DNA from 3 places in the Psychrosphaera haliotis genome. Region 1 is predicted to be linked to each of the others. Evidence: predicted binding sites of a transcription regulator. Region 1 holds the regulator's gene; each other region holds the start of a gene.
The links. Region 1 encodes LexA, which represses DNA repair genes until DNA is damaged. Its sites were predicted from a motif close to TACTGTATNNNNATACAGTA; they were not measured.

Region 1 (3,288 bases):
ACCAATTTGGTTTCACCACATCCACTGGATTAATTAACGATCGCCAGTCTGGAGCTTGTTCGTTCATTATTTCATTTAGGCTAATTGGCTCGCCAAAGTTCACGTCACCGTGGCCATAGTTTTTAAGGTTCTTGATTGCCTTAAAAATACCAAAAATGGATTCGCTTTCTTTGCTTTTGCCTTTTAATTCACTTAGGTAGGTATTTACTTCCATTACATGTTCGTAACCAATGTAAACAGGCACAAGGGTAATTGGGCGATCTACACCACGAAGCATTGACTGTATCGTCATGGCTAACATGCCAGTTTTAGGTGATAACAATCTACCCGTTCTAGAACGGCCACCTTCGGTGTAATACTTAACTGGGTAACCTTTAATGAACAACTGCGAAAGGTACTCACGAAATACTGCAGAATACAGCTTGTTGCCTTTGAAGCTTCGGCGTAAGAAAAATGCACCGGCTTTACGGAATACAGGACCTGCAGGCCAGAAGTTTAAATTAATGCCGGCAGCAATATGTGGCGGCACTAAGCCTTCGTGATAAATAACGTAGGTTAGCAATAGATAATCCATGTGGCTGCGATGGCAGGGCACATAAACAATCTCATGACCTTTTTGTGCTAAGTCTCTTAACTTATCAGCATTGTGAACACGAATACCGTTATAAATTTTGTTCCATACCCAAGTCAGGATACGAGAGCCCATTCGAATGTAGTTTTCGTTGTAGTCGCCTGCAATTTCTTCAAGAAGCTTTTTAGCGTTTGCTTTTGCTTCTTCTAAGGAAATATCTTTAGATTCCATTTCTTCGTGAAGCGCTTTTTTAAGTGCGGGGCTGGCTAGCATACTATTGAAAAAAGCCTGACGTTCCATCACTTTAGGGCCAGTTGCAACTATGCGTTGGCGTTCAAAATGAATACGAGCAACACGCACTAACTTGTGTGCTGTTTCTTCAGATGGGCCATAGTCATTAACCATTTTTTGCAATGAAACGGGCTTACTAATTCTGATAAAACTGCTGCGACCATAAAGCAATACAATCATGAACTTACGAAACGGAGATGCTTGTAAAGTTTGTGTGATGATGTCCATCAAGCGAGTTTTTCGATTTGTGTCTTTTTCGACACCTGGGTTACGACCCCAGCAAATCATAACCGGTACAAACTGTATATCTTTGCCCGTACGCTCTACTAATTCCAGCATCGCTTGGCCCGTTTTTACGGTTTTTTTAGCGTGATGGTCTTTGTTCAAAAAGATAGAATCTACCGGCTTAACACCAATCGTTCTTTTAACTGAGTCGCTGTCTAAATCAATAGAGCCAAAAGGTGATGGTAAGTTAAGACGCTTGGCCGCTTGCTTTAAAGCAAGCTTATCTGTGTATGAATCTGTCATCAATACGTAGGAAATTGGCTTAGACGAATCTATACCGCTTTCGCTATTTTTCTCGTCAGTAACTAGTTGAGTGCGAATGAAAGGACGAGTTAACCAATACATTAAAACATTTAAAATGGACATAAAAACCTTAATACAAAAATGAATGCAGCAGGGGATTTTAACAAAGGTTAGCTAAAAACCCATCATTCTTATTAAATTTTATGTTGCACAACCTCGATGCCTGTATATACTGACAGTTATGTTACTGTATGGAAAAACAGATGATGCGACCACTTACTGCTAGACAATCAGAAATATTAGATCTAATTAGAGATTCAATTACCTCAACAGGTATGCCACCAACTCGAGCTGAAATTGCTAAAACGTTGGGCTTTAGGTCGGCTAATGCCGCTGAAGATCACTTAAAAGCACTGGCTAAAAAAGGTTTCATAGAAATGTTACCTGGCACCTCTAGAGGCATTCGTCTAACAGAAGAAGTCGCTAACGACGATCCAGGTTTACCGCTTGTTGGTAAAGTTGCAGCCGGCTCGCCAATATTAGCAATGGAGCACGTTGACCGTCATGTAAATATTGATCCAGCTATGTTTTCACCAATGGCCGACTTTTTGTTGAAAGTTGAAGGTGAAAGTATGAAGGATATTGGTATTTTAGACGGCGATTTATTAGCTGTTCATAAAACTCAAACCGCCAGAGATGGTCAGGTTGTAGTTGCAAGAGTTGAAGAAGACGTTACGGTTAAAAGACTTGAGCGTAAAGGTAGCAAGGTTATATTGCATGCTGAAAACCCTGAGTTCTCACCAATTAATGTAGACCTAAACTACCAAGACTTTGCTATTGAAGGTTTAGCGGTAGGCGTTATTCGTAATTCATCGTTAATGTAACGAATATCCAAGTCGGCTTTTCTTTGTTTGCATTAACGAATCGTCGAAAACTCTTTTAAAAGCTTCACGGGCGGTGACATGCCGTCCACAAGCTTATCTTCATCAATGGCATCAATAATGTCTTTAATGGTTTGAATGTTTTTAGGCTTATCGCATTCTAAATTCACCATATTCATAGACCAGCGGCTAAACAGTCTATATTCAGCTGGCTCAAAATAGATATTTCGTACTTTAGTGTGCCTGCTGTCTAGCGCTATTTTGTCATAAAGTGCCTGAACACTTTTTTTATCACCTTCCAGTACCTGTAAAAACATTCCACCGTTGTAAATCAAATTGCCGGTAATATCTTGGCTTGAGTTATTGTTCTTAGCGTTCACTAATAAGTCAGTTAACTCTTCATTGGAAAAAGGCTGAGTAGCACGGCTAATATAAACAAGTTGATGGAGTGACATAGATAAAACCTATACTGAAAAATTAAATATTCAGTATAGGTTAGAATGAAATTTTAGTGAGTAACGCTTGGTAAATTACCAGTTTTTAGGGCTAGTAATTGAAGGCCAGTTGTTCCATTGTTGATTTTTCTTTCTCAACAAACTTTAACCATTGCGTTGCCATTCGTTGTACGTTTTTGTATTCACTGGCCATGTTCAATGCTTCAATGGCAGCTTCAAACTCTTTTAAGTTAAAGTGCGCCATACCTAAAGCTAGATACAAATTACCAGGATTTGGCAAATCACCACGCTTTTCAGCCTCAAATGCAGCTTCGATCACATCTTTGTATTTACCCTGTTGAAGTCTGATTTCCGCTATTTGCTGGTGGGCAGTGCCATTATTTTCTAATGTAGAAAGTACTTCCAACGTCTCAACTGCCTTGTCGAGTTCTTTTGCGGTTATCCACGCTTGCGATAAAAACTTAACGTTTTTAACGTTCTTTGTAAGTACTTTTTGATTAATACCCTGCTCCATTACTGATGCCGCTTTATATGGAAGGCCGTTGAAGTAATATATTTGAGC
Region 2 (3,288 bases), on a different contig from region 1:
AGCGTAACAGACAACGACGTCACTCCTTACGATCCAAATGAAAGTAAGGGTAATAGCGTAACGGCTAGTTATCGTTACCAAGCTTCAAAGTCCTTGCAAATTGGTGCCGAAATTACGATTACTAAAAGTGAAAACAAAAATCGCGAGTTATGGTCTGGCTGGCAGGCCAAACAAGATCAAGCGTCATATTCTTTTACTACTCAATATCGTTTCTAAACAAACTGGTTGTAAATTTTAGGCATAAAAAAAGCCGCCTTGAACTGAGGCGACTTTTGCAGGGTCAACTTTTGAAGGTGTAAATTAGCCTTCTAAACTTGCGTCTTTATCTTCAGCAACTTCATCTTTGATGGTCGCTTGAAGAAGTAACATATCTCTAAGCTTAGCTTCGATCTCTTCCGCAATCTCTGTGTTTTCTTTTAAGAACTTAATACAGTTTGCTTTACCTTGGCCAATTTTACTTCCGTTATACGCATACCATGCACCGGCTTTATCAACTACGTTATTTTTAACGCCTAAGTCTATAAGTTCACCTTCTTTAGAGATGCCCTTACCATACATTATAATGAATTCAGTTTGTTTGAACGGCGGTGCTACTTTGTTTTTAACAACCTTAACCCGAGTTTCATTACCAATGATTTCATCACCCTCTTTTACAGAGCCAATACGACGAATATCTAAACGAACTGAGGCATAGAATTTTAAGGCGTTACCACCCGTTGTTGTTTCAGGGTTACCAAACATAACACCAATTTTCATACGAATTTGGTTAATGAAAATACATAGAGTATTTGAACGTTTGATATTACCAGTAAGCTTACGTAATGCTTGTGACATTAGACGAGCTTGAAGACCCATGTGTGAATCACCCATGTCACCTTCAATTTCTGCCTTTGGAGTAAGTGCTGCCACGGAGTCAACAATAAGCACGTCAACTGCGCCTGAGCGAACTAACATGTCTGTAATTTCTAATGCTTGCTCACCTGTATCTGGTTGAGATACCAGTAAATCATCAACATTAACACCTAACGCAGCAGCGTAAATTGGATCAAGCGCGTGCTCAGCGTCAACGAATGCACAAGTTTTACCTTCCTTTTGGGCCTGGGCAATAACTTGTAATGTTAATGTTGTTTTACCTGATGACTCTGGTCCATAAATTTCAATAATACGACCACATGGTAAACCGCCTATACCTAAAGCAATATCAAGTCCTAAAGAGCCTGTAGATATTGATTCAATATCTAGTGCCTTACTATCACCTAACTTCATGATAGAACCTTTACCAAACTGACGTTCGATTTGCTGTAACGCAGCACCAAGTGCTTTTTCTTTATTCGCGTCCATTTATTTCTCCAGAATTACTATGTCATGGCGGTAAGCCAAAATTTATGAAACGAGTATACTGTATAATTAAACAGTATCAATACTGTATGAGATTTTTTTTAATATTTTTCTAAGAAATTACACTAACCAACTGATTTAAAGAAAAATTTATCGCACTCTCTCGGACCAAAATACGATCACCATCAAATAACCGATGCTCACTAAAAAGTTCTATTTTACTGTTTTCAGTGTTGTCATCCCTAACAGCAAAAGCAAACCAAACTGTTCCAACTGGTTTATTTTCTGTACCGCCACCTGGACCCGCAATACCACTGACGGCTATGGAAGCATTCGCACCAGCCTTTATCAGTGCGCCCTTTGCCATTTCCTTTACGGTTTGTTCGGACACTGCACCATGTGTCATTAAAGTATCTTCTTTCACTCCAACTAAACTTTGTTTTGCAGAGTTACTATAAGTTATAAACGCCTGTTCAAAATATTCAGAACTGCCAGCCAGTTCTGTTATGGCACTGGAAATCCCACCGCCTGTGCATGACTCGGCAGTGGTAACTGTCCATTTTCTTTTTATTAATAGTGCAGCCAGGGTTTCTAGTATCTCTGTGCGCTTTTGCATCTTCCGTTTAGCCTTATGTTTATGGAACACTTGTTTCTAACTTTTAGCGCCCAGCCTTATTAAATAACTTTTCATTAATGAGCTTTATATTAATAAGCATTTTAATGGGCCTAATTTTATTGAATGCAATTCCATAGATTTTAAATTTTACGAGACAGCAGTGGATCGATCTGTGACAATATACAACATTATGAGACAACCATCAGTTCACCGCAAAAATGATTGATTTATACAGTGAAGCGAGTATTTCGGCACAAACGCCAATGATGCAACAGTTTTTAAAGTTAAAGAAGGATCATCAAGACGTCCTACTATTTTATAGAATGGGTGACTTTTATGAACTCTTTTTTGATGATGCCAAACGAGCATCAGAACTACTTGATATTTCACTAACAAAAAGAGGTACCGCGCACGGTCAGCCGATCCCAATGGCAGGTGTGCCTTATCATGCGGTGGATAATTATTTATCTCGATTAGTTCAAATGGGACAATCCGTCGCAATTTGCGAACAAGTTGGTGATCCTGCTACAAGCAAGGGACCTGTGGACAGAAAGGTCGTAAGAATTGTAACGCCAGGTACTGTGACTGACGAAAACCTACTTCCTGACAGACAAGACAATCTAATTGCTGCAGTTTTTGAGCAGAAAACTAAATCTGATACTTTATTTGGGCTCGCTTATTTAGACATTAATAGCGGTCGTTTTTTATTGAATGAATTTTCAAATATTAGCGATTTAAGTGCTACTTTAACTAGGCTGTCTCCTGCCGAACTGTTATATGCAGAGTCCGTTACTGAATTGCATGGCGTGGTCCGAGCTAAGGGTGCTAGACGCAGACCCGACTGGGAATTTGATTTGCAAACGGCTCATAGAGTTCTAAATCAACAATTCAAAACTAAAGAGCTAACCGGCTTTGGCGTTATGGAATATTCTGTTGGCTTATGCGCAGCCGGTTGCTTAATGCAATATGTAAAAGATACCCAACGCACAGCACTACCGCATATTAGAAGTCTAACGGTAGAGTCATTACAAAGTTGTATATTGATAGACTCAGCTACCCGAAAAAACTTAGAACTTACACAAAATTTATCTGGTGGATTAGACAATACGTTAGCCCAAATTTTGGATAAAACGGCGACGCCAATGGGCAGTCGATTGTTAAAGCGTTGGATCCACATGCCAAGTCGAGAGCAACTTGAAGTTTCAGCTAGACTGGACGCCGTAGATGAGTTGTTAGTTAGTGACCGTTTCGGAGAAGTTCAAGACTTTTTAAAGCAAATTGGCGACATAGAACGAATTGTTGCACGGCTAGCACTACGCTCCGCTAGACCAAGA
Region 3 (3,288 bases), on a different contig from region 1:
AACGGCTGGTTCCAATAATTTAACGGACTCTAATTGCAACTTAATTAATCGTAACCAAACGCTAGCTTTATATTCGCCTCCAGCAGCGATGACGTTAATGGTTAACCCACTGTTATGTCTGTATAAAAATGTGAACTTCAATTGGCTAGATAATAAGTTTCTATTTCTAAAAAATAGCTCTAACTCTTTTAGTAACTTATTTATTGGGTTAATTAGTATATTTGCATTGGAGATTTCAAACAGTAACTCCAGAGTGCGTTTATAATGGAGTGTTGGACTGAACAAATTCATTGGAAACTTAGTTTGACCAGACAATTGCCCTAAGTAAGTGAATACCGACAAGTCGAACCGCTTTGATAAAGACTTTAATGGAATCGCTAATACATCCCCTATTCGCTTAAATCCAACTCGGTGAAATTGCTCTTTTTGTGCTTTGGTTAATTCTAAGTAGTCAGTTGGTAGACTATTGATATATTGCTGAGCCAATACACTTTGGTCATATAACGTATTATGTTTGGATAAGGCTATCAATTTGGCACTCAATGCTATGGGAGCCGCCCCATATGAGTAACTAAAGCCTAAATTATTTAGTTGAGCTATTATGGTAGACCAATAAGCACTTAAATTTTCATACAGTCTAAGCATGTTATCAATCCGAAGGAACATACCTTGCGGAGCATCTAAACTTATGTCTGCAGTATACCGGTAGAGCATATTCGCAATGTTCGTTAAGCTTTCCTGTTCTATCTTTTCCTTATACTCTACAACCTCAATATTCGAGGTTATTGAAATAGCCATCGCTAAGCCCATATTCAGCTTTATACCTGATGTCAGTGCTACCTGATTTGCTTGAGTAACTTGGTTAGAAAAAGGGTCGACTATAATGACGGCTGTGTCTTTAGAAGTCTCTAAAGCTTCTAATTGCAGAGAGTCAAAATTCAAATATAGCCATAACATAAGTTATAACGTCACTAGTGGTTCACGATATTAGGAAACGCTAAAACATTACTAGGCTCTCTGCTTGTAGCCTGCTCTGAATTAGTAATGGTGAAGTCTTGCCATCTCTCTGTCATATTAATAATAAATGGAGATGATCCTATTCCCCCTTTTTGCTTATCTATTTTGACTTTTATCCCCATAGGGTGTGCATGTAATGACAGGCTCAAAGCGCTCGGTAACGATAAAAAGCGAGTGCCTTTTGATTTTGCTTGGCTATTTCTGATAAGTATTAAGCTACTCGCACCTTGCTCACAAGCTAACATTAAGCGTCGAACCTGTTTGATACTAAGCTCTGCTTGCCAAAGTACGACTGTGCTACAACAACCGCTATTAAGACACTGCTCTGCAGCCCATAAAGCTTCCACTGGATCATAAGCAGGTATAATAAGTGTTTGTGACAGTTCTAATCCATTGGCTATTAAAAATTCGGCATTGAGCTGGATTGGAGGAGCAATAAAGACACATTCCGCTTTTTGATTGCCTTGCTGATCCGCGAGGAATGGCAGTATTAACCTTAACTCCCCTATGCCTAACATCGACTTAACTTCTATAATTCCGGACGTTGGAAAGCCACCGTGAAGTCGGCTGTCTAGCTCATCATAATGAGTTTTAGCCTTAGCGATATGATCATTGTTTTTACAGCCGTACCAAACCAGGCCTTTATTTTGATATTCATTTAGCTCTAACATAACACCACCCACTGTTTATTTATACAGTATAATAACAGTTAAAATTTATGCAAAGCTATAAATGAAAAAAGCCACCAATTGGCAGCTTTCTATCTGAATTATATGAGGTTATTTTATATGCATTGTAAAGGTATGCCTATATTGCCTAGTACTGTACAAATAAGATCAGTAGTCAAAACCTTGTAATGCTTTTACTCCAGAGTCAAAAGCATGCTTAATATTTTTAACTTCACTCACGGTATCTGCGGCTTCTATTAACTCTCGATGTGCAGCGCGGCCTGTTATAATAACTGACTGTATTTTTGGTCTATTGTTAATAGCATCAATAACTTCCTCTAAAGGTATATATTGATACGTCACCATGTAGGTAAGCTCATCTAATAAAACAACATCAATACTAGGATCTTGTAAAAACAACTTAGCTTTAGACCAAGTTTCAAGAGCCGCTTTGGTATCTGATTCTCTATTTTGAGTGTCCCACGTAAACCCGGTTTTCATCACCACAAAAGGGACTCCATGCTTTTCTAGCAAATTACGCTCACCACACTCCCACTCACCTTTGATGAATTGCGCAACAGCGGCTTTTTTGTCATAACCAACACATCGCGTCACAACACCAAAACCCGAAGTAGATTTTCCTTTTCCATTTCCTGTAATAACTTGAAAAATACCTTTCTCAACTTGAGCAGACTCAACTCTTTGATCAACTTGCTCTTTTAAACGCTGTTGGCGTTCTTTGTGTTTTTGATCTTTATTTTGATCGTTTTCATCGTTCATCATTTTCTAAAAACTCTTCTACACTCATTGTGCTTGGCAAGATAAAGCAAAAATATAGGTTAGTACAACTATCTATATTTAATGACTTTTCAGATATTTCATTATTTTTTTAGGAAAAGTGTGCCGTTTTGGTTAATTAATGATAGAATCCGGCGGCTTTTTTTAACCAACTTATTGAGAAGATAGAGTAAGACAATGGCTGACTTATCGAAGTATAGAAATATAGGTATCTTCGCTCACGTAGATGCTGGTAAAACCACAACAACTGAGCGTATTTTGAAATTAACTGGTCAAATCCACAAGACTGGTGAAGTACACGACGGTGAGTCAACAACTGACTTCATGGAACAGGAAGCTGAGCGCGGAATTACTATCCAGTCTGCTGCTGTAACTTGTTTCTGGAAAGATCACCGTTTTAACGTTATCGATACTCCTGGACACGTTGACTTCACAGTTGAAGTTTACCGTTCTCTTAAAGTATTAGACGGTGGTATTGGTGTATTCTGTGGTTCTGGTGGTGTTGAACCACAATCAGAAACTAACTGGCGTTATGCGAATGACTCAGAAGTTGCACGTATTATCTTCGTTAACAAATTAGACCGTTTAGGTGCTGATTTTTACCGCGTAGTTAAGCAAACTAAAGACGTTCTAGGTGCAAACCCACTAGTTATGGTTCTACCAATTGGTATAGAAGATGACTTCGTTGGTGTTGTTGACCTACTATCTCGTAAAGCATACGTTTGGGATGAGACTGGTCTTCCTGAAAACTACGAAATCACTGATGTTCCTGCGGACATGGTTGATAAAGTAGAAGAATATCGTG

Region 2: a site for LexA is predicted at 1,398-1,417, ahead of recA (recombinase RecA). Genes of this name have one in related genera too.
Region 3: a site for LexA is predicted at 1,698-1,717, ahead of imuA (translesion DNA synthesis-associated protein ImuA). Genes of this name have one in related genera too.

The regions. Positions count from the first base shown of each region.
Region 1 is NZ_BAAAFQ010000010.1:159,833-163,120, reverse strand. It holds gene plsB (glycerol-3-phosphate 1-O-acyltransferase PlsB) at 1-1,513, opposite strand, end outside; gene lexA (transcriptional repressor LexA) at 1,657-2,274, shown strand; gene ABD009_RS12880 (BLUF domain-containing protein) at 2,307-2,726, opposite strand; gene ABD009_RS12875 (tetratricopeptide repeat protein) at 2,818-3,288, opposite strand, start outside.
Region 2 is NZ_BAAAFQ010000007.1:252,495-255,782, reverse strand. It holds gene ABD009_RS10810 (hypothetical protein) at 1-216, shown strand, start outside; gene recA (recombinase RecA) at 301-1,341, opposite strand; gene ABD009_RS10800 (CinA family protein) at 1,451-1,954, opposite strand; gene mutS (DNA mismatch repair protein MutS) at 2,173-3,288, shown strand, end outside.
Region 3 is NZ_BAAAFQ010000011.1:19,742-23,029, forward strand. It holds gene ABD009_RS13145 (Y-family DNA polymerase) at 1-942, opposite strand, end outside; gene imuA (translesion DNA synthesis-associated protein ImuA) at 972-1,688, opposite strand; gene cobO (cob(I)yrinic acid a,c-diamide adenosyltransferase) at 1,854-2,465, opposite strand; gene fusA (elongation factor G) at 2,661-3,288, shown strand, end outside.